Linked DNA regions of Rhodothermus marinus. Each later gene encodes a partner of the first gene's protein in a complex. Links are inferred from orthologs where the notes say so. Each region holds a gene or a part of one and is shown on either strand. Other genes may lie near its edges.

The links.
Region 2: holB (region 1) and dnaX share a complex: the UniProt entries of both Bacillus subtilis proteins name them as parts of the DNA clamp loading complex. The link is inferred for Rhodothermus marinus from one-to-one orthologs.

What each region holds. Positions count from the first base shown.
Region 1 is NZ_AP019797.1:2,790,803-2,802,597, forward strand. The notes cover bases 3,308-6,253. They hold holB (DNA polymerase III subunit delta'), read right to left. Parts: upstream 5,396-6,253; coding sequence 4,220-5,395; downstream 3,308-4,219. Other genes in these bases: GYH26_RS12150 (PSP1 domain-containing protein), read right to left, coding at 3,308-4,145; fusA (elongation factor G), read right to left, coding at 5,648-6,253. In the rest of the region: aceA (isocitrate lyase), read left to right, coding at 1-503; GYH26_RS12135 (protein phosphatase 2C domain-containing protein), read right to left, coding at 512-1,204; GYH26_RS12140 (vWA domain-containing protein), read right to left, coding at 1,212-2,075; GYH26_RS12145 (tetratricopeptide repeat protein), read right to left, coding at 2,414-3,172; more of GYH26_RS12150, read right to left, coding at 3,180-3,307; more of fusA, read right to left, coding at 6,254-7,771; tRNA (adenosine(37)-N6)-threonylcarbamoyltransferase complex dimerization subunit type 1 TsaB, read left to right, coding at 7,915-8,649; accD (acetyl-CoA carboxylase, carboxyltransferase subunit beta), read left to right, coding at 8,694-9,575; cell surface protein SprA, read left to right, coding at 9,752-11,795. UniProt on the Bacillus subtilis protein: DNA polymerase III is a complex, multichain enzyme responsible for most of the replicative synthesis in bacteria.
Region 2 is NZ_AP019797.1:3,204,105-3,215,871, forward strand. The notes cover bases 3,420-6,337. They hold dnaX (DNA polymerase III subunit gamma/tau), read left to right. Parts: upstream 3,420-3,922; coding sequence 3,923-5,752; downstream 5,753-6,337. Other genes in these bases: GYH26_RS14000 (thymidine kinase), read left to right, coding at 3,420-3,495; GYH26_RS14005 (DUF4282 domain-containing protein), read right to left, coding at 3,446-3,781; GYH26_RS14015 (YbaB/EbfC family nucleoid-associated protein), read left to right, coding at 5,808-6,152; recR (recombination mediator RecR), read left to right, coding at 6,157-6,337. In the rest of the region: GYH26_RS13990 (sodium:solute symporter), read left to right, coding at 1-76; GYH26_RS13995 (TIM-barrel domain-containing protein), read right to left, coding at 136-2,523; more of GYH26_RS14000, read left to right, coding at 2,854-3,419; more of recR, read left to right, coding at 6,338-6,804; GYH26_RS14025 (saccharopine dehydrogenase family protein), read left to right, coding at 6,935-8,176; GYH26_RS14030 (SDR family NAD(P)-dependent oxidoreductase), read right to left, coding at 8,177-8,872; GYH26_RS14035 (glycosyltransferase family 4 protein), read right to left, coding at 9,020-10,051; GYH26_RS14040 (glycosidase), read right to left, coding at 10,055-11,044; GYH26_RS14045 (glycosidase), read right to left, coding at 11,054-11,767. UniProt on the Bacillus subtilis protein: Part of the beta sliding clamp loading complex, which hydrolyzes ATP to load the beta clamp onto primed DNA to form the DNA replication pre-initiation complex.

The DNA.
Region 1 (11,795 bases):
CCGGTCTCGACCAGGCCATCGCCCGTGCCCTGGCCTATGCGCCCTACGCCGACATGATCTGGTGCGAGACCTCCACGCCCGACCTGGACGAAGCCCGGCGCTTCGCCGAGGCCATTCACCGCGAATACCCCGGTAAACTGCTGGCCTACAACTGCTCGCCGTCGTTCAACTGGAAAAAGCACCTCGACGAGGCCACCATCGCCCGCTTCCAGCGGGAGCTGGCCGCAATGGGCTACAAGTTCCAGTTCATCACGCTGGCCGGCTTCCACACGCTCAACTATGCCATGTTCGAGCTGGCCTACGACTACGCACGCGAGGGCATGCCGGCCTACGTGCGCCTGCAGGAGAAGGAGTTTGCCGCCATGGAGAAGGGCTTCACGGCCGTGCGGCATCAGCGTGAGGTGGGCACCGGCTACTTCGACGCCGTGCGGACGGTGATCACCGGGGAGCAGGCCAGCACGGTGGCCCTGGCCGGTTCCACCGAGGCGCAGCAGTTCCACTGAGCGTCCGCCTACCGGGGACAGTGCACCACCACGGCGGCCACGTCGTCGTTGCGCAGGGCGCGACGGCGGCGGGCCGCCGTAACGTGTCGGGCCAGTTCGCCGGTCGTCAGACGCAGCGGCAGCGTCGGATCGTCGCCCAGCAGCCAGGCACCCAGCGCATCGGTGGCCAGCACGAACGCATCGCCCGGAAGCCATTGCGCTTCAGTGACTTCAACAGGAGGTGGCATGCCATCATCCCGGCTACCGAGTAGCACCGGGCGGTGGTGAAACCGGCTCGGGTCGTCGATCGGCCAGGCCGCAAGCAGCCGGGTTCCGCGCAGGTGAAGCAGCACGGCATCGCCAACGGCCACGGCCCGCCAGGTGCCGTCCGGTTGCACCACGAGTCCCAGCAGCGCGGCGTGGGCGCCTTCTTCCAGCTTGGCCGCCACGTACCAGGGGAGCGTCTCAGGCACCTCGGGTTGCCAGGCGGCGCGCCAGTCCGCAAGCCGGTGCTGCAGCGCCTCGGATGTGGCGGGCAGATCGCGGCAGAAGCACTGCACCAGGTGGCGCGCCCAGGCGCCCGAAAAGGCCGACTCGGTAGCCCCATCCGCCACGGCCGCCGCAAACGGCCAGCCGGGCCGCACGGCGAAGGCATCTTCGCACGCGGTGGGTGCGGCGCCGTCCCGCGGCAGCCAGAACGTACGCACCAGCGGCGCGCGCATGGCCGGCTCAGCGCAGCGTGCTCGGACGCGTGCCGATCTCCAGAAAGCGCACCAGCGCCACCGGATCGGCATTGAACACGAAGCCGCGTGTGTCCATCGTCACGCGGTAGCCCTCCTGTTCGGCCGCCGCCCGCATCGTAAAGGGCAGCAGGCTCGACATCTGGAACAGCAGCACCGCGTACTCGTCGCGCGGCAACTCATCGACGCTGGAAGGCAGCTCGACGGCCGGCTCCTCGGACGACGAGAGATGCACGTTGAAAAGCAGCGTCTCGCCGTCGTCGGTGGCAAAGCTCCGGAGCTGTTGCGCGTAGCGCAGCGGATCGCCGTCGGTGGCCTCCCCATCGGTGATGTTGATCACGATGGGCGGGAAGGAATGCGGGTGCAGGTCGATCCAGGTCCGCACCATCGAGGCGGCCAGGTCGAGCGCCTGGCACATGGGCGTGCCGTTTTTCGCATGGGGATCGAACCAGACCGGAAATTTGACGCGTTGCTCCACGAAGCCGCCTTTACCGTCCGGCACTTTCTTCAGGCGCTCTTCCAGGCGAAGTGGCCGCTCGGCCAGGTGGCTGATCGGCACCAGGTCGCCCGCCACCCGGTACTCCTCGGCGGGACGAATCAACGGCTGCACACGTTCGCCGTAGCCGATCACCCCCACGTAGAAGTAGTCGCGCACGCCGTCTTCCTTGGCGCAGCGCAGAATCAGATTCTGCAGCAGACGGTTGACCACGTCGGCCAGCACCCGCGCCTTGCTCGGCGCGGCATCGCCCCGCTGCTCGGCCCCGCCGAACGGCTCCTGCATCGAAGCCGACTGATCCAGCAAAAACAGAATGGCCGTCGGCGAGGTCCGGCTGATTTCCGCAGAGTACGCCATCTATGCTCGTCTATGGCTGGTTTTCAGAAGACACACACCGGATAAAGAACACACGAAGGCGGGAAAGGTTGTCCCGCTGTTTGCCGAAGGAAATGACGGGCGGACACACAGGCGCACCTTACCACCAACATCTCCGACAGGGACGGACCTTTGCGTCCGCCCGGCTCATCGGACGCCGGAGGGCGCCCCTATCCCAAACGCTCCTCCCCGGTCGTATTTGACCACGAACGTGCGTTTGTAGCGAGCCGGAGAAGCGTCAGCCGGAATGACGCTTTTTTGAAACGGCACTTCGCTTCGCTCCGTGCCGAACTACGAACGATATACGCTCTGGCAAACGTTCAGCGGATGCGTGCCAGCAGACGACGGGCTTCCTCCTGGTAGGTCGTGTCGTCGGGTTCGGTGGGCGGTAGGGCCAGGGCCCTTTCCAGTTCATGAACGGCCCCTTCGCGATCGCCCAGTCGCAGCAGCGTACGGCCCAGCTCCAGGTGGTGTACCACGCGCTCGCGGAGGGCCAGCGCCCGCCGGAAGTCCTCGGCCGCTTCCTCCAGCGAGGCATCCGGAAGCCCACCGTAGATCAGGCGGACCAGCGTGCGCTCGAAAAAGTTGAGCGTGGCGACTTCGTAGTGCCAGCGACCGCGCAGGTGGTAGGCGATGTCGTCGTTCGGATCGAGCGCGAGTGCGCGGTCGATATAGGCGCGGATCTGGCGGGCACGCTCCACCTTGTCCCGCGGACCGGAGACCAGCGCCAGCCGTCCGGCGGCGATGGCGGCCGCCACGTAGGCGCGGCTGTTGAGCGAGTCGGCGGCAATGGCGGCGCGGGCATCCTTCAGCCCCAGCCGGTACAATTCGCGCCGGCGCTCTTTATCGCGAGCGCGCAGGCCGAGTTCGACGCGCACGCGCGACCGACGCCAGAGCAGTTCGGCGGCGTTCGGGTTGCGTTGCAGACTGTCGTCCAGCAGCGCCAGCGCCTCCTCGAAAGCCCCCTGTTGCCACAGACTGTCCACGTGGGCCAGCCACAGGCCGTCCTGGGCCCACCCTACCTTCGCGCCAAGCAGCCAGAGCGCAACGATCAGCAGTCGGGTTTTGCCCGAACGCACCGTTCCTTCAGGATTTGCCCGTGGTGGTTCTGGGCCGAAGATACGGCTGCACGTCCTCAAGGGCCATATCTTCCCAGCTTCCGTCTTCGTACTGAATCCAGACGCGCCGTTTGAAGATGTCCAGCTTCTGGACCGTCCCCCGACCGCGCTCGGTCTCGACCGGCGTGTCCACCGGTGGAAAGTCTTTCAGCGCGGCCATGTACTGTTCCAGTTCGTAGTTCAGGCAGCACTTCAGCCGGCCGCACTGGCCGCTCAGGCGGGCCGGGTTCAGCGGCAGGTTCTGAATCTTGGCCGTCTGGGTGGCCACCGGCTTGAACTCCTGCAGCCAGGTGGAACAGCAGAGTTCACGACCACAGGAGCCGATGCCCCCGATGCGGGCCGCCTCGTCGCGAGCGCCGATCTGACGCAGCTCGACGCGCGTGCGAAACGTACGGGCCAGCTCGCGCACCAGTTGTCGGAAGTCCACGCGATGATCGGCCGTGAAGTAGAAGGTGATCTTCTTGTGATCGAATTGCCATTCGGCATCGACCAGCTTCATGGGAAGCCCCAGCCGTTCGATGGCCTCGCGGGCGATGTAGAACGCCTCGATCTCCTGCTGTTTGTTGGCTTCCCAGCGGTCGATGTCGTCGAGCGTGGCCAGACGCACGATGCGCGGGAACTCGGCATCGTCGTCGAGCCCCTTGGCACGCACGCGCAGGCGGACGAGCTCGCCGGTCAGGTGGACGATCCCGAAGTGCACGCCCCGATCCGCTTCCACGATCACGTAGTCCCCTGCCTGAAGGTCCAGTCGATCCACGTTGCGGTAAAGTCCTTTGCGGCGGCCTTTGAAGCGGACCTCCACGATGTCGTAGGTCGGATAGGGGCCGCTGAGGTGACTCAGCCAGTCGAACACGTGCAGCGAGGGGCAGCCGTTGCCGGAGGCGCACCCGCCGCCGCATCCCCCTCCCTGCACGCACGCACTACCACAGGCCATGGTCTATGATCAGGCAGATTTTTCGAAGCCAGCGTGTCTCTGATAGACCCGCGCGGACCTCAAGGTTCCGCGGCTCAGGCCAGTCCGAGCGCCAGCGGGTCGTCCAGCGCCGGCACGAGGCGCTCCGGTGCCCGGCCGTGCATGGCGTCGCGCAACGCCGCGGCCAGCACGCTCAGCACCAGAAACGGCTGCACGTTCCGCTCGATCAACTCGAGCGCTTCTTCGAGCAGTCGTGCCATACCCTCCAGGTCGGCTTCGGGCAGGTTCTGGCAGAAGCGCCGGATGGCCTCCTGCTGGTCCAGGTTGACCAGCTCGGCTCCGTCGCCGAGCGTCCGAAACAACACCAGGTCGCGCACCCAGCCCAGCATGAGCTGTAGCAATCCCTTGAGGCGCTCGCGTCCCAGCGCGCTCAACTGTTCCACCAGATCGACCAGCGCCTCGCTGTGGAAGCGGTAGGCCTGGCGCAGGAAGGCCAGCGCCTGCTCACGGTCGGCCTGCAGCACCTCGTTTTCGAGCAGGTCGAGCGCCCGGCTGTAGGAGCCGTCGGCCATGCGCGCCAGCACCATGGCCCGCGCTTCGTCCACCCCCTCTCGCTCCACAAGGGCCTGTGCGATCGCCTCGGCCGGCAGTGGATCGAACCGGAGGTGCTGGCAGCGCGAGCGAACGGTGGGCAGCAGATGATCGGGACGAGACGTGGTCAGGATGAACACCGTCTGCGGGCCCGGTTCTTCCAGCAGCTTCAGGAAAGCGTTGGCCGCCTCGACCCGCATCCGGTCGGCATCGATCAGGATGGCGACTTTGTAGCGGCCTTCCAATGGTTTGAAGCTGACGCTGCGCCGGAGCGATTCGTTGATACGGGCCACGGAATAGAACGCCTGCTTGTTGGACGCCCGCGTCGGGTCGTCCAGCACGGGCCGGCGAATGTAATCCACGGTGGCGTAGGGCTCGGCGGCCAGTCGTTGCAGACGTTCGTAGAGGTCGTCCGGGTCGGCGTCGCTGGGATGCGGCAGCATCACCTGAACGTCCGGGTGAATCAGGCGCTGCACCTTGGTACAGGGCACGCACTGGCCGCACGGATCGCTCCCACCCTGCTCGCACTGCAGCGCCTGCGCGAAGGTCAATGCAGCCGCCCGCTTGCCCGTCCCGTCGGGGCCGTAGAACAGATAGGCGTGGGCCACGCGCTGCTGCGCCAGCGCCCGCCGCAACGCCTCGACGACGCGTTCCTGTCCGATGATGCGATCCCAGGTCATGGGCCTGTCGTTTTGCACGCTATTAACGGGACGGGCCGAAACAAAGTGCCCGCCTTGCTCATTGGCAAGGACGCTTGCGGGAACGTTGGTGCCCGCCGTAATTTCAAGTAAAGGCGTCTGGCGCGGTAGCTCAGTCGGTTAGAGCGTCGGATTCATAACCCGGAGGTCGAGGGTTCGAATCCCTCCCGCGCCACCACGAAAAAAGCGCCCCGACGGCGAATCGGGGCGCTTTTCGTTTATGGATCGCAAGACTCAGGCCTCCTGCATGGCCTCGGCCTCGGCCACGACTTTCTCCTGCACGTGGCGCGGCATGGGCTCGTAGTGGCTGAAGCGGGCCCGATGGATACCGCGTCCCTGCGTGAGCGAGCGCAGCGTCGTGGCGTAGCGGTACAGCTCGGCCTCGGGCACGTAGGCCTTGATCTTCTGGAAGACGCCTTCCGTCTCGATCCCCTGAATGCGGGCGCGGCGCGTGTTCAGATCGCCCATCACGTCACCGGTGAAGGCGTCGGGCACGATCACCTCCACCTCGTCGATGGGCTCCAGCAGCACGGGTTGCGCTTTCTTGAACGCCTCGCGGAAGGCCATGCGGGCGGCCGTCTTGAAGGCCGCCTCGTTGGAGTCGACCGGGTGCATACCGCCGTGGTAGATGATCACGCGCACGTCGCCCACCGGATAGCCCGCGATCGGACCGTTCTGCATGGCCTCCAGCACGCCTTTCTGGATGGCGCCGAAGAACCGCTTCATGTCGATGACGCCTCCCACGATCGCATCGACGAAGTGCACGCGCGCGCCCCAGTTCGTCTCGACGGTCACCTCGCCGCGCACGGTGATGTCCGAGGGCGGCTGGAACGGTTCGGTCAACGGCTCGATGTGGATGGAAATGTCGGCGAACTGTCCGGCACCGCCCGTCTGCTTCTTGTGGCGGTAGGAGGTGCGGGCGCTCGTCTGGATCGTCTCCCGGTAGGCTACCTTCGGCTTGACGAACTCCACCTCCACGCCAAAGCGGTTCTTGAGCCGGAAACGGGCGATCTCCAGGTGCATCTCGCCCTGTCCGGCCAGCACGATCTGGCGCAACAGCGGATCCTGAATGATCTTCAGCGAGGGATCCTCCTCGACGAGCTGGTGCAGCCCCTGCATCATCTTGTCTTCGTCGCCCTCGCGGAGCGGGCGCACGGCCACCGCGTAGCGCGGCTCGGGGAATTCGATGGGCGGCAGCACGTAGGACGTCCCTTTGGGCCGGAGCGTGTTGTTCGTGTGCGTGTCGCGGAGCTTGACCGTGGCGCCCAGATCGCCGGCCACCATGCGCGGGACGGCCTCCCGCTCACGCCCGTTCATGGCATAGAGCGTACCCAGCCGCTCCATGGTGCCGGTCTGGGCGTTTTCCAGGTCCATCCCCTGCTCCAGCGTGCCCGAGTAGACGCGGAAGTAGGAGAAATCGCCCACATGCTGCTCGGCCATCGTGCGGAAGATGAAGGCCACCGGCGGCCCCGACGGATCGGGCGCCAGCGTGCCGCCGTCCACCAGCTTCGCGGGTGGCATGTCGGCGGGCGAGGGTGCCACGTTGACCAGAAAACTCAGCAGCCGCGAGATGCCGATCACCTCGGTGGCGCTCACCACGAAGATCGGGAAGAGCTGTCGGCGGATCATGGCCGCCCGGAGCCCCTTGCGCATTTCGTCTTCGGTAAGCGTGCCCTTCTCGAAGTAGAGCTCCATCAGGCCCTCATCGTTTTCCGCAATGTCTTCGATGAGCGCCGTATGGAGCTCTTCCGCCTCCTCGCGGAAGGCCGGATCGATCTCGTTTTCCTCCGGCGTGAGGCTGCCTTTCGGGTAGGTGAGCTGCTTCATGTGCAGCACGTCGATGATCGTGCGCGTGCCCGTCCCGGCCGGAATTTGCACCACCGTGGCCCCGCGCCCGAACCGTTCCTTGATCTGCGCTACCAGCGTACGGAAATCGGACTCGGCCCGGTCCAGGTGGTTGACCACGAACATCGACGGAATCTCCTGCTTGAGACCGTACTCCCAGGCCAGCTCCGTGCCCACCTGGACGCCTTCGACAGCGTTCATCACGTAGATGGCCAGATCCGCCACCCGGAGCGCGGCCAGTACTTCTCCGACGAAGTCCGGGTAGCCCGGCGTGTCGAGCACATTGATTTTATGGTCCTGCCAGGGCACATGCAGCAGCGACGTGAAGACCGACATGCCGCGCTCCTTCTCGCTGGGGTGGTAGTCGCTGACCGTGTTGCCCTCTTCGATCGACCCCATGCGCGAGATGACGCCGGCCGTGTAGAGCATCGCCTCGGCCAGCATTGTTTTACCGCTCCCCTGGTGTCCGACCAGCGCAACGTTACGAATGTGCGTGGCTTCGTAGACCTTCATAGGCACCTCCTGCTGGTTTGGAACCGGGCCGAAGCGCTTTCATGAACGCCCCGCAAAACCCCGGCTGTTTTCGGAAAAGAACTGTCCCTTTCGGGTTTTGTTTAAGATACAAGCGAATCCGAAATAGTCAAGCCGACCGCTGCATGAAACCCCTACTGCTTGCTCTGGAAACGGCCACGGACGTGTGCGGGGTGGCCCTGTTTGCGGGCGAAGCGCTCTGCTTCGAGGCCATCCTGCAGCGCGGACGTGTCCATTCCGAGCAGTTGGCTCCGCTGATTGCCAATGCCCTGGAGCGGTGCGCGCTGCAGGCTGCCGATCTGGACGCCGTGGCCGTCTCCATGGGGCCGGGCTCCTACACGGGCCTCCGCGTGGGCGTCAGCACGGCCAAAGGACTGGCCGAAGCGACCGGTGCCCGGCTGATCGGGGTACCCACGCTGGAGGCACTGGCTGCCTCGGTCACGCCCTACGCTGCGGCCGGCGACGTCGTCGTCCCGCTGCTGAACTCGCGCCGTACCGAGGTGTACACGGCCGCCTACCGGATCACGTCTGATGCCACGCTGGAGTTGCTGGCCGAACCCGCTGCGCTGGAAGCGGCCTCGGTGCCCGACTGGCTGCCACGGCCGGACGACGGCGGCCACCTCTGGCTGGTGGGCGAAGGCACGGCACGCGTGGCAGCGCACCTGACCGAGCCGCCCGCTTCGCTCCGGCTGCTCGATCCCCTGCAGCACAACCTGCGGGCCTTCTGGGTGGGGCGGCTCGGACTGGAACGCTACCGGTCCGGACGCTTCGAGGATGTGGCGAGCTTCGAGCCCTTCTACCTGAAGGATTTTGTGGCAAAGCCGCACCGCCGCGCGCCGGCCGCTTCCCTTTCCTCCTGAATTTTTGTATGCTACAGACCCTCCCCAACGAGTTTTGCAGCAACATGGCCTGGTTCAAGCGCAAGACGCAGGGCATTCTGACCTCCCGCGACGAGCAGATCGACGTTCCGGAAGGCCAGTGGGAAAAGTGTCCCGAGTGCTCCCACATCCTGCACCGGCGTGAGTTGGCCGAGCATGCCCGCGTGTGCCCGAAGTGCGGGCATCATTTTCCCATGACGAGCCTGGACTACTTCCGGCTCATCTTCGACGAAGGACGCTTCACGCTGCACGACCAGCACCTGACCTCGGCCGACCCGCTGGAGTTCGTCGATCGCAAGCCGTACACCGTGCGCCTCGAAGAAGCCCGGCGCCAGACCGGCCTCAACGAGGCGGCGCAACGGGCCACCGGCACGGTGGGCGGCCACCGCATCTCGGCGGCTGCGCTGGACTTCCGCTTCATCGGGGGCTCGATGGGTTCAGTCGTGGGCGAGGTTGTCGCCCGCGCCATCAAGACGGCCTACACCGAACGGATCCCGCTCCTGATCATCTCCCAGAGCGGCGGCGCCCGCATGATGGAAGGCATCCTCAGCCTGATGCAGATGGCCAAGACGGCCGCGCTGCTCACCCGGCTCGATGAAGCACGGCTTCCTTATATCTCTCTGATGACAAACCCCACCACGGGCGGCGTGACGGCTTCGTTCGCCATGCTGGGCGACATCAACCTGGCCGAGCCCGGCGCTCTGATCGGCTTTGCCGGCCCGCGCGTCATCCGTCAGGCGGTGGGCCAGGACCTGCCGCCCGGCTTCCAGAGCGCCGAGTTTCTGCGGGAGCACGGCTTTCTGGACGACATCGTGGATCGTCGCCAGCTCCGGCGCTACCTGATTCACCTGCTGGATTTGCTGCTGGAATCCGGCGCCCCCTTGCCCGAAACCCCGTCGTCGTCGTAGCTTTACCTGTGGTCTGCTTTTTGATTGCCAGCATGCACGCAAGCCCAACCCGCTGGAGTCGTATCGCGCGAGCGCTACCACATCGAAGCATCCTTCCATAACCGGCCTGTGCCCTTCCCCGCGGGGAAGGCAAGGTGGGCGAACGTCCGGAAAGAACGCACCCAGTCCGGTTGGTCATGAGCGAAGCGCTGCGTGCCGGGAAATTCTGGAGCGGGTTGGTACTGTTGCTGGTGGGTGGGTTGCTGCTGCCCGGACTGCACACGCCGACCGGCACCTGGGCGCTGCATGCCCAGACGCTGCCCGATAGCCTGCAGGCCGACTCGTCCCGCATCGACACGCTGCACACGCCGCGCGCCGACCGCCTGCTGCCGCGCCGCACACGCGATCTCCCTTACGCTCGACTCTGGCCACGCACCGCTTCGCTGACGGCACTACGTCCGAGCACCTGGAAGCGTGAGGTCACGCTCGACTCGACCCGTCTGGTCTATCACATCCACGAGCGCCTCGGCCAGACCGACGTGCGCGTGCCCGTCACACTCGACTTCGAGCACTATCGACAACTACGGCTGCGCCAGGCGCTGCGCCAGAACTGGGGCACCGTCCAGACCCAGCGGCAACGCCAGGCCAGCCAGCGGCGCCGGGGCGGTCTGGGCGTGAGCATCGCGCTGCCCGGTGGCCGACAGAGCGCCTTCACCACGATCTTCGGCCGCCCCGAGGTGGACCTGCGCGTCAACGGCCAGGCCAACATCAATGCCGGCTTCAACTACCGCAAAAGCGACCAGCAGGTGGCCTTTTCTGGCCGCGCCGCCCAGCTCGACCCGGACTTCAAGCAGGACCTGCGACTGGGCATCACCGGCACCATCGGCGACAAACTCCGCGTCAACGTCAACTGGGACACGAACAACCAGTTCGACTACCAGAACCAGCTTCGCCTTGAGTACACCGGCTACGAAGACGAGATCATCCAGCGCATCGAGGCCGGCAACGTCATGCTGCAGACCCCCTCCCAGCTCATCCGGGGCGGCCAGAGCCTGTTCGGCATCAAGGCACAATTCCAGCTCGGCGGCCTGCAGCTGACCACCGTGGCCAGCCAGCAGGAAGGTCAGTCCAACTCGCTGACGATCAGCGGCGGCGCGCAGACCACCACGTTCGACCTGCAGCCCACCGACTACGACGACGGCCGCCACTTTTTCCTGGCCTACTACTTCCGCAACCGCTGGGAGGACGCACTCTCCGATCCCCCAAACATCCGCGTGGCCAACGGCTTCGAGCGCATCACCGAGATCGAGGTCTGGAAGCTGGTCTATCCGGTGCGCGACGACGAGAACGTGCGCCAGGTGGTGGCCATCGTCGATCTGGGCGAGCCCGAGGAGTTGCTGACGCTGGCCGATGCCTACACGCGCGACGATGCCGGCGCTCTGCCTGACAACCGCAACGACCGCTACGACGACACGCCCGGCGGCGAAGTCGATACCTACCTGCGCAACGGCCAGGCCAACGCGGCGGCCTACCTGAAGGACCAGCGCGGCCTGAGCGAAGACGACTTCCAGATCGGCCGCTTCAAACGCCTGGAGCCCGGCCGCGACTACACCTACGACGAAGTGCTCGGCTACATCTCGCTCACGCAACGCCTGCAGGAAAACGAGGCGCTGGCCGTCGCCTTCCGCTACCGGGCGGGCGGCCGCATCTATCAGGTGGGCGACTTCTCGTCGGAGACGGGCGGCGCCGGCGGCGGCCAGGACGAAGACCGCCTCGTGCTCAAGCTGCTACGGCCGAGCCAGCTTCGCCAGCCTTCGCCCACCACCGGCTACAACCCGGCCGTCTGGTACCTGGAGCTGCGCAACCTCTACCGCCTGCCCGGTCGCGGCATCAACCCCGAGGATTTCGAACTGGAGATCTACTACCAGCCGCCCGGCAAGACCGCCCAGAAGTTCCTGACCGAGCTGGGCGCTCAGCGCACGCTGCTGCAACTGCTCGGCCTGGACCGCCTCAACCAGGATCAGGCGCCCGTGCCCGACAACCGGTTCGACTTTCTGACCAGCATCACGATCGACCCCGGCGAGGGCCTGCTCATCTTCCCCTTCCTGGAGCCCTTCGGTAAGCGCCTCGAACAGCTCATCGAAGCCACCGAGCTGCCCGACGATCAGAAAGCGGCCCTCGAAGACCGCTACGTCTTCCGCGATCTCTACACCCAGAAAAAGGAAAACGCCCGCCGCAACA
Region 2 (11,767 bases), 410 kb from region 1 along the record:
GCGGGATGTGACGTTGACGGTGGTGGTGCTGGGGCTGGTGCTGGCGATCTATCTGTACTTCTCCTTCTGGGTGTAACCTGCTGTCACGGGCACAGGCAAAAAAGGGGCGGCCGGCTGGCCGCCCCTTTTTCGTGCTCACCTGCGAGGCGTGCGGAGTTGCAGACGCCACTGCACGCGCCCCTCGAGCGGATCTTCCTGCAGGACGGGTCCATCCGGGCCCGGAATAACCTGCAGTTCATGGGCGGCTTCGCCGGGCAGGGCCACCCAGCCGCGGGCCGGTGCCCCATCGGTACTGAATACCTGCAGCTCCAGACGGCTCCAGTCCATTTCCATGGTGGACTGGGCCAGTGCAATGTGCGGCAGCACCGTATGATCGCGTACCAGCACGATGATCGGCACCGGTCCGGCCTCGATCTCATGCCACCGACCCCCTTCGTACACCCGGTCGGTCTGGTAGTCGATCCAGGTGCCCGGCGGCAGATAGACCCGGCGGCCGGTGGACCCGGTCTCGAACAGTGGGGCTACCAGCAGCGCCTCGCCAAAGAAGTACTGGTCGTCGATCAGCCACGAGGTCGGATCGTCCGGAAACTCGAAGAAAAGCGGGCGCATCATGGGGTGCCCTTCGGCCGAGGAGCGCACGGCCTGCGCGTAGATGTAAGGCATCAGGCGATATTTGACTTCTACGATACGCCGGAAGTCATCGACGAACGCCTCGCCGTAGGCCCACGGCTCACGCGGTGGTGCGCCGTGGCAGCGCGTGTGCGAGGTGAACACCCCGAAGGCCAGCCAGCGCCGGTAGAGATCGACCGAGGGCGTCGACACGAAGCCGCCCACGTCGTGGCTCCAGTAGGTAAAGCCCGAGAGGCCAAACGACAGGCCCCCGCGTAGCGTGGCCGCCATGGCCGAATTCGTGTTTTCGGCGTCGCCGCCCCAGTGCAGCGGATAGCGCTGGCTGCCGGCCCAGGCGCTGCGCGCCCAGATGATGTGCTCGCCCGTGATCTGCGTGGTGATTTCGGCCGCCGCCCTGTTGTAGCGAAGCGGATAGAGGTTGTGCTCGTACCAGCCCGTCCGACCCGAAGCGTACAGCCCGTGGACCGGCGCGTCTTCCCCGAAGTCCACCTTGATCGCTCCCACCCCCATGCGCAACAGACCGGCCAGCTTCTCCTGATACCAGGCCACCGCTTCGGGATTGGAGAAGTCCAGCACGGCATCTTCGAAGGGCCATCGTCCGTTTTCGCTGCGCACGTGCAGCCCCTTTTCGACGATCTCCGAATAGAGTCGGTTTTTCGACGAAAAGTAGGGAAGTTGCCAGAGCGAGATGTGAAAGCCCTGCGCCTTCAGGTCGGCAATCATGCGGGCCGGATCCGTGAAACGGGTGGTGGAAAACTGATAGTCGTTGCGCCAGTCCGTCTCGAACCAGCCCGTGTCGAGATGAATGACATCGGCCGGAATGCGATACTGGCGAAGCCGGGCGGCCACTTCACGCACCTGCTGTTCCGAATTGTACGTGATGCGGCTCATCCAGAGGCCGAACGACCAGAGCGGCGGCACCGGACTCCGTCCCGTCAGCGCCGTGTACTCGGAGAGGATCTGCCCGGGCGTGCCGAAGAAGAAAAACAGATCGAGCGTCTCGTCGCCGGTGTAGATCGTGTTGAACTGGTCGAACGTGTGGCCGAAGTCGAACGTGACGGGCGTGCTCGTGTGCACGAAAACGCCGTAGCCCCGGCTGCTCAGGAAAAACGGAATCGGTTTGTACATGCGCCGGCCCTGCGTGCCCATTCCATCGCGCAGGAAGGCAATGATTTTCTGGCCGCGTTTGTTGAAGCGCGTGAAGGATTCGCCCGTGCCGAAAATTTTCTCGTCGTAGGCCAGCTCGAAGGTGGCGGCCGTCCAGTGGCTCAGGTCCTCGGAGCGACGGATGTAGCAGAAGGGGACGCGGTCGAAGGCGAAGGTGGCCGGCTCGTCGAGCGTCATGGTGCGCGTCAGCAGCCGTCCGGTGGGATCGTAGAAGGCGATCCGCCAGGGATCGCGGTAGAGCCGGATCTGATAGCCGGCCGGGCTGGTCCACGTGATCAGGCTGTCGGTCTGCTGCACCTGCCAGCTTCCGTCGTGCGGCACCGGTCCCACCAGCATCAACGAAGGGGTGTCGTCGGGGGCCACGGCCCGGGTCAGAAACCGCAGCCGCACGGTACGTGGCGAGACCGGCTCGATCGTGAAGGGAAGCACCGGATCCCGGTCGTACTCGGTGGCCGGAAACTCGGTGGACGAGGCGCGCACCAGGGGGCGGTCGATCTTGTTGAACGACAGGCTGGGCTGACGCTGATAGCGTTCCCAGCGAAGCTGGCCCTGTCCGACCGCCGGATCGAACGCCTCGACGCGGGCCGGGACGAAGTAAACCGGATCGAGCCGCTGAAAGGCCTCGCTCACGTCGATCAGATCGCCGCGCATGGTCTGGCCGAAACCATTCGAAACGATTCCCGGCATCAGCCACACACAGATCAGCAAACGTCGCAATGCAGGCATGGTGCGTTTGGGTTTAGTGTCTCGCAATATGCTTTTTCACTTGATTTGACTTAATAGTGCATGTGAGAAAGCACGGGCGCACACTTCGGTGCGCCCTTACCAGATCCTTGACATTTTCCCTATCCCGTAGGGGCGGACCACTGTGTCCGCCCTGTCATGCCCGCGGATCATCTCTGGCATGGCGCCATCATGCACCGGAAAATCAGCGATCCCATATTAATGGCTGTATGCTACAAAGACAGCGGGAGTCAGGCAACACCCTATTTCAACATGGAAAAAACGCGAGGCGAGGCGTATCTTACCGGAGCAGTCCAACCCGCGGACGAACTCATGCCCATGGAACCCCTGATTCTGCGGCACGGCGGCTCGGTCGGCTGGATCGAAGTGATCTGCGGCTCGATGTTCAGCGGCAAGACCGAAGAGTTGATCCGCCGGTTGCGCCGGGCGCAGATCGCCCGCCAGCGCGTCGAAGTCTTCAAGCCCCGCATGGACCGGCGCTACAGCGAAACGGACGTCGTCTCACACGACGAAAACGCGCTGCGCTCGACGCCGGTCGACAGCGCCGAGCAGATCCTGCTGCTGGCCGGATCGGCCGACGTGGTGGGCATTGACGAGGCTCAGTTTTTCGACATGACGCTGGTGGACGTGTGCCAGCAACTGGCCAACGACGGCAAACGGGTAATCGTGGCCGGTCTGGACCAGGACTACATGGGTCGGCCGTTCGAGCCCATGCCCCAGCTCATGGCCGTGGCCGAGTACGTGACAAAGCTGCATGCCATCTGCGCCGTCTGCGGCGCGCCGGCCAACCACTCGCAACGGCTGACCGACGAAGAAGGACGGGTCGTGCTCGGGGCGGCCGACCGCTACGAACCCCGCTGCCGTCGCTGCTTTCAACCGCCCCGCCCGACCTCCGCGTCGTCGCTCAAAGCGGTGGCTCCGGCGGCGACGGCGCCCCGCCCCGAGCTTCCGTAAGCGCCACCAGCCGCGCCAGGTGCTCGGCAATGCGAAAGATCACGATGACAAGCTCCAGGTAAATCCGCGCCACAATGGCGCCCAGCAGGAAAAAGATGGGCGAAAGAATCAGCCTCAGGAGACCTTCACCGAACCCTTCGACAAACCCGGTGAAGATCGAGACGATCGCAAACAGTGCCAGCCCGATCAGCGCCAGCACATAAAGCAACCGGATCAGCCGCGCTGTAATGAATTCCGAGAAGGAAAAATCGAACAGCGCCTCGAAAAAGCCTTTGCGTGGTTCCATGCGTCGCTCGCGTTGGTTTGAAGAGTTGGGCTCTACTTCACAGAATATTCAATTCTGTATCCAGACGCAAGTCGGGCGATCCTTTTGCCCGGCGCGTCGTTCTGAAAAGAAAAACCTGCGTCCCTGACCACGCCCGGCATCATGCAGGAACAGCGTTATCTGGTAGCCGCCCGCAAGTATCGCCCGCAGCTTTTCCGTGAACTGGTCGCTCAGGAGCACGTAACGGAGACGCTGAAAAACGCCCTTCGTCTGAACCGCCTGGGCCACGCCTATCTGTTCAGCGGCCCCCGGGGCGTTGGCAAGACGACGGCCGCGCGCCTGCTGGCCAAGGCGATCAACTGCCAGACGCCGCTGGAAGAACGCGAGGACCGCGCCGAACCCTGTCGCCGGTGCGAGGCGTGCGTCGCCTTCGAGGAGGGGCGCAGCCTGAACGTGTTCGAGATCGACGCGGCCTCGAACAACAAGGTTGAGGACGTGCGCGAGCTGCGCGAGACGGTTCGGGTGCCGCCGCAGGGTGCGCGGAAGAAGGTCTACATCATCGACGAGGTGCACATGCTCTCGAACGCGGCCTTCAACGCGCTCCTGAAAACGCTCGAAGAACCGCCGCCGCATGCCCTGTTCATTTTCGCCACCACCGAGCCGCACAAGGTTCTGCCCACGATCCTTTCACGCTGCCAGCGGTTCGACTTTCGCCGCATTCCGGTCGAGGCCATCGTGGCCCGGCTGCGCGAGATCTGCGCGGCCGAGGGCGTCGAGGCCGACGACGAGTCGCTCATGCTGCTGGCCCGCAAGGGAGACGGCGCCCTGCGCGACGCGCTTTCGGCCTTCGATCAGGCGGTCTCGCTCTGCGGCACCACGCTGCGCTACGCCGAGCTGGCGCAGGCACTGGGCGTGGTGGATCTGGACCTGTACTTTGCGGTGACCGACCACGTCCGCTCGGGCAACGGTGCTGGCATGCTCGCGGTGGTCGAGCAGGTCGTACGATCCGGCTATGACCTGCAGGAGTTCGCCATCGGGCTGGCCGAGCACCTGCGCAATCTGCTGGTGGCCCGCACCATGCCCGACCTGTCGCTGATCGAAGCGGGCGAAGCCACCCGCCGGCGCTACGCTGAAGCCGCGCAGGCTTTCGAGGAGGCCGATCTGCTGCGGCTGCTGGGACTGGTGGCCGATCTGGAATCCCGGCTGAAAAGCAGCGCCCAGCCCCGGTTGCAACTGGAGCTGACGCTGCTGCGCATGGCCAGCCTGCCACATGCCGTCGATCTGCGCCGGGCACTCGACATGCTGGAGCGTCTGGCGCAGACTTCGCAGTCCCGCCCCAATTCGGACGGCCCTTCACCGACCCGCCCGACCCCCGGACCGGCCGTTCGCTCCACCCCGGCCGCTTCAAAACCACCGCGTTCTGAGGTAGCGCCGGAGTCTCGGCCACATACTGCTCCTGAAACCACCTCCCTTTTCGGTCCGCCCGCGCTGGAGAGGCTGAAGCACAACCGGCCGGAAGGCTCCGGCGGACAGGCCGCGCTGGCCACCGCGGAAGCAACGGACGTACTGGTGGCCGAATCCCCCGCCGAACTGCTGGTGGCGCTGCAGGACCGCTGGCCGGAGTTCGTGCGACGGGTTGCGCAGGTTCGTCGTCATGTGGGCATGGTGCTGGAAGACACCCGACCCGAGTCGATCGAGGGCACCACGCTCTGGGTGTACGTCCGGGACCCGGCCTACGCCCGGCTGCTCCAGAATCAGGAGAAGTTTCTGCTGCAGCAGCTCCACGCCTTCATGGAGGAGGCGCAGCAGCTCACAGCCCTGCGTTTCCGATCACCGGAGCCGGTAGACAAAGCGCCCGCGCAGGCGGCACCTCCAACGCCCGAACCAGAGGATCCCACGCTGGTGCTGGAACGCCTGCGGCGCACCTCGCCCGTCGTGCAGAAGCTGATCGACCAGTTCGGCTGCGAGCTGTACTGGGGCAACGGCCAATGAACCAGGGCTCCGGCTGCGCGTTCACCTGCTACGCAACGACCAGTCGGAGAAGCACATGGACGGCGCGCTGAATCTGGGAGAAGTCTTCGGGAAAGTGATGGAGTTGCAGCAGCGCCTTGCGGAAACGCAACAGGCGCTGGGCAACCGAACGGTCACCGTGGAGACCGGCGGGGGGATCGTGCGCGTGACGGCCAACGGCCTGCAGCGCATCGTCCGCATCGAAGTGGATCCCGAAGCCTTCCGCTCTGAAGATCAGGACATGCTGGAAGACCTGATCGTGGCCGGCGTCAACAAGGCGCTGGAGGAAGCGGCCCGGATGGCCCGTGAGGAAATGCAGAAGGCAGCCGGCACGCTGCTACCACCCGGCCTGGACATCGACCTGAGTGCCCTGGGACTGTAACACGATGAGTTTCACCTCGCCTTCGGTCGAAGCCCTTGTCGAGCAGCTCATGCGGCTGCCCACCGTCGGGCGCAAAACGGCCCAGCGGCTGGCGGCCTACATTCTGAAAATGCCCCGTGAAGAAGTGGAGGCGCTGGCACAGGCTCTGCTGGCCGTCAAAGAACGCGTGCGCCAGTGCGCTATCTGCTTCAACGTGACCGACGAGGAAGTCTGTGCCATCTGCCGCTCGCCCCGCCGGGACCACTCCACCATCTGCGTGGTCGAAGAACCCAGCGACGTGCTGGCCCTGGAGCGCACCGGAGAGTACCGGGGCGTCTACCACGTACTGGGCGGCGTCATCTCGCCGCTGGACGGTATCGGCCCGGACGACCTGCGCATCCGTGAACTCGTGGCCCGCGTGGCGCCCACCAACGGCGACCCCGAGCGGGCCGCGCTCTATCCGGAAGGTCGTATTCCGCGTGTTCAGGAAGTCATCCTGGCGCTGAACCCCAACGTCGAGGGCGACACGACCGCTTATTATCTGGCGCAGCTGCTCAAACCGCTGGGCGTGCGCGTCACACGTATTGCCCGCGGCCTGCCCATCGGAGGCGACTTGGAGTATGCCGACGAAGCTACGCTCTCCCGTGCGCTGGAGGGACGCCTGGCCCTTTAAGAAAGGCTCTGTAAAGCCTTGTCGAACTGCACGATTCGGTCTTAAAAATGAGCGATTCCGGCCGTATCTTTGAGCGATCCCGGATCGTCTTGCCCCGCTTTCCCTGCACGCCATCTGCCTGACGACGACCATGCGCATAACGATCATTGGAGCCGGTGCCATTGGTTCGGCCATCGCTTCGTTTCTGGTACGTCAGCCTGAAGTAACCCAGGTGCAGGTCTGCGACGCTCGCGCCCGCAACCTGCAGGAACTGCACGATCGGCTGCAGACCAGCCGGCTGCGCTCCTTCCAGATCGACGCGCGCGATCACGGCGTGCTGGAACCGATCCTGCAGGGAAGCCAGGTGGTCATCAGTGCCGCCCCGCCGCAGCTCAACCCGACCCTGGCCCGCCTCTGCCTGGAGCTGGGCGTCAACTTCTGCGACATGGGCGGCAACGACCAGATCGTGCGTAAGGAACTGGACCTGCATGAAGAGGCTGTCAAACGCGCCGTCTGGATCGTTCCCAACTGCGGCTTGGCCCCGGGTCTGGTGAACATCCTCTGCCTGCACGGCATCGACCAGTTCGACGAAGTCGAAGCGGCCTATCTGCGCGTGGGCGACGTGCCGCTGGATCCACATCCGTTCAATTTCCGCATTTCCTGGTCGGCGGAAAAGGTGATCGAGGACTACACGAATCCGGTGCAACTCATTCGTGAGGGCCAGCTGGAGACCGTCGAGCCGTTGACCGGCATGGAGCGGATCCGCTTCGGGGAGCCCTTCGGGGAAATGGAGGCCTTCTACACGGCGGGCGGTCTTTCGACGCTGGCCGAGCAGCTGGCCGGACGCATTCAGGTACTCGACTACAAAAGCGTCCGCTGGCCCTGTCATGCCAGCCAGATGCGCTTTGTGCTGGGACTGGGCTTTGGCGAGCCGCGTTCGATCGACGTGCGCACGCACCTGACCTACCGCGACGTGCTGGTGCGACGCATGCGCCAGCGGCTGGGCGGCCACTATGAAGACGCCGTGCTGCTGCGCATCGCCATTCACGGGCGCAAAAACGGCCAGCCCTGCACGCTCCTTTACGAAATGGTCGATCGCTACGATCAGGAGCAGCAGATCAGCGCCATGCGCCGCTGCACGGCCATTCCCACGGCCCTGGTGGCGCTCATGATCGCCTCCGGCGAGGTCAAAGGCGGTGGCGCGCTACCTCCCGAACAGGTGGTACCGCGCGATCGCTTCTACCAGCGTCTCATCGAACACGGCCTGCCGATCGCCCACCGCTGGTACGAGGGCTACGTGGACGTCACGCATCCGGACCCCGAGCGCGCCCTTGCCGAACCGCCTGCCTCGGACAAAAAGAGCCGGAAGCGGCAGCCGGCCTCCAGCCGATAGCTAAAAACCGCGACCGTAGGCCCGGATCACCATCCCGTTAAGCGCGGCACCAGCCGGCGAGCACAGGTAGACGCACAGCTCGGCCAGTTCGGCGGCCGTCACGCCGGACCCCTCGCTGCCTTCATCGTACCGGATCACCGAGGGGGCAACGACATGGGCGGTGATGCCCTGCGCCACCAGCTCGCCGCCGACGGCCTCGACCAGCCGTACCAGCGCCCCCTTGGCGGCCGAGTAAGCGGCCTGGCGGGCACGACCACGGTCGGCGCCCTGCATCGACGCAAATGCGATCAGCCGTCCGCCGGAGCGCCCGCGCATCAGACGGGCTGCTTCGCGGAAGCACAGGAACGTGGAGGTCAGATTCGCATCCAGCATCGCCCGCCAGTCGTCCAGCGTCATTTCGAGCAACGGGCGCTCGTCCCACAATCCGGCTGCGTGCACCAGCACGTCCACGTAGCCAAAGCGGTCCCAGATTTTGCCGAAGCAGGCGGCTACCTGCGCCTCGTCGGCCAGATCGGCATGAAAAACCGCACCTTCGGCACCTTCCGGAAGCTGAAGGTGCCGGGCCTGCTCGGCCGTGCGCACCACCGCCGCCAGGCGGGATCCTTCCTGCGCGAAACGCCGAAGCAATTGCTGTCCCAGCCGCCCACCGGCGCCGGTAACCACCACGACTTTATGCGCCAGGGTGTGCGTTTCCATAGTACCTGTCTGTCTGGTTGAAGCTGCACGCAAGCGTGCATTCGGCCGCGCTGTACGTGTAGAAGCGCCTGTGGCGCCACTTCGCCGTATGGCTTTGCTACATAGGCCGAACGCACGCCGACAAGATAGGCGTCGCCAGGAAATGGCTCAAGCGGCCGAACGGGCCCGGTGCCGACGCAGCACTTCTTCATAGACGCGCAGGTAGTCGTCGACCATGCGCTCGCGGCTGAAGCGGCGCTCCACGTAGGCGCGGATTTTCGCACGGTCGAGCTGACGCAGCCGGGGCAATGCGGCCACGGCTTCCTCCACCGTCTGCACCAGCACGCCGGTTTCGCCGTCCCGTATGATCTCGGGCATCGAGCCGCGCGGACGGGCCACGACGGGGGTGCCGCAGGCCATCGCTTCGACCACACTCAACCCGAACGGCTCGTCGAAGTTGATCAGGTGCAGCAGCGCGTAGGCACCACCCAGCAGCCGATCTCGATCGGCCGGTCCCACCGACCCCAGGTACTGAATCTGCCGGCCGTCGATGAACGGCGCCACCTCCTGCTCGAAGTAGGCCCGATCCTGAATGATGCCGGCCATCTTCAGCGGCATGCCACTCCGACGGGCCACCTCGATCGCCTCACGCGCCCCTTTGTCGGGATGCATGCGGCCAAAAAAGAGCAGATAGTCGCCCGGCTCGGTGCGAAGCGTGAACGACTCCAGATCGATCCCGTGATACACGGTAGCCACGTAATCCAGGTCGGGATGCCGGTCGGCATTGCTGATCGAGACGTAGTAGGTGCGGCGGTTGTACTTGCGATAGACCGGCAGAATGCGCTCCGACGAAAAGCCGTGGATCGTGGTCAGCACCGGCGTACGCACCAGGCCGCTGTAGCTCAGCGGTAGAAAGTCGAAGTGGTTGTGGATGAGATCGAATTCCCCGGCGCGCTCGAACACCTCGCTGATGTGCAGACACTCCCAGACCTTCGGGTCCAGCGAAGGATCCTCTTCGTAGGGGCGCGGGCATACGGCAATGAGCCGGGCGCGCGTCTGGGAGTCGGCCGTGGCAAACAGTGTCACGTCGACGCCTCGATCGACCAGCCCCTCGGTCAGCAGCCAGACGACCCGCTCCCAGGGGCCATAGTGACGGGGCGGCACGCGCCAGGCGATGGGGGCCAGCATGGCGATCCGCATGGCTCAGCCTCGGGCCTGTCCGTCGTAGTGACCGTTCAACAGCCAGTCGAGCAGCTCGCTCAGGCGCGCTTCGGCGACGGCCACGCAGGTATCGGCCGCGCCGTAGTAGAGACGCAGCGTGTCGCCGTCCAGCACGTAGCCACAGGGAAACACCACGTTGGGCACGTCGCCGATGCGTTCGTACGGAGCCCGCGGGCCCAGGATCCATCCGGGCGCCCGTCGGATGACGCGCGTGGGGTTTTCCAGGTCCAGCAGCGCCATGCCCACCCGGTAGATGTCGCCGGCCACCGTGGTGCGCACGCCGTGGTAGATGAGCAGCCAGCCCTCGGGCGTTTCGATCGGCGGCGGTCCGGCCCCGATGCGCACGTGGTCCCACCAGATGCCCGGCCGCGGCCGCAGCACCACGCGCGGACCGCTCCAGTGCCGCAGGTCCGGCGACCGGCTCAGCCAGATGGCCGGATGCGTCTCGCGCCGCGTGCTGGAGGTCCGGTGCAGCAGCACCCAGTAGCCCCCGATTTTACGAGGAAAGAGCATGCCGTTTTTGTCTTCCGGCGGCATGAGCAGGCCGCGCCGCTCGAAGGTGCGGAAGTCTTCGGTCAGCGCCAGCGCAATGGCCGGTCCTTCCTCCGAAAACGCCGTGTAGGTGACCGCATAGCACCCCATCTCCTCCAGCCACACGATGCGCGGATCTTCGATGCCCCAGGATTCTTCGGGCCAGTGCTCCGGATCGGGCACCAGCGTCGGCTCGGGATCGATCGTCCAGTCGGTCAGTCCGTTGGGACTCCGGGCCACGGTCAGATGCGACACGCCCCGGTGGTCTTCCACGCGCACCAGCAGCAGCGTTTCGCCCGTGTCCAGACGAACGGCCGCCGGATTGAAGACGGAGTTGCACGGATAGGGCCAGTCGTCGGCCGTCAGAATCGGGTTCCCCTCGTAACGTCGAAACAACTCGCCCACCTGCTGGGGCATCGGAAGCACTTCGTAGTCGCGCATCGTCTCGCTTTACAATGCTTTGGTCGTTGCGACTTCAGGTTCTTCGGCGGCCCGTCGCTCCAGGGCTGCGATCAGCTCGCTCATCGGAATCCGTGCCCCAAAAATGCGGCTGTCGGCCGCCGCATACGGGATGATCAGATCACCACGCCATACATAATTTGCACAGGCAAACAGCACATTATCCACACCCAGTTCCGGGTCGCCCACCTTTTCGATGTCGCCGCGCGGCCGCATGAGCGGCTCCAGGCGGGCTGCGACGGGATCGGGTCGGTTGAAATCCAGCAGCGCCGCCGCCAGATCGTACTCCCGGTGCCCGTCCCAGTCCATGTGTCCCTGATGGTAGATCATCAGGAAACGCCGGTTGCCCAGCGCGATGGGCGGGCCGCCTGCTCCGATCCAGGAAAGCGCAAACTCCCGGTAGCGGTAGCTGGCCATCAGCAGGCCCCGACTGTGGAAGGGCCCCTCGGGCCGGTCGGCTTCGGCCAGATGGATGGCCATGGGATGCCGCCCGTAGATGGGGCGGTGCAGCAGCAGCCATTTGCCATCGACGGGCTCCGGCAGCAGCGCCGCATTTTTGTTGTCCACGTCGTTCACGTCGCCGGGGATCGGGCCGTGCAGTTCCCAGTGCACGAAGTCCTGCGTGGTGGCCAGGCAGATGTGCACGCGCCCGATGAACGACGGAAAGCGGGAGCGTTCGGTGGTGTAGCCCGTGTAAAACAGGTA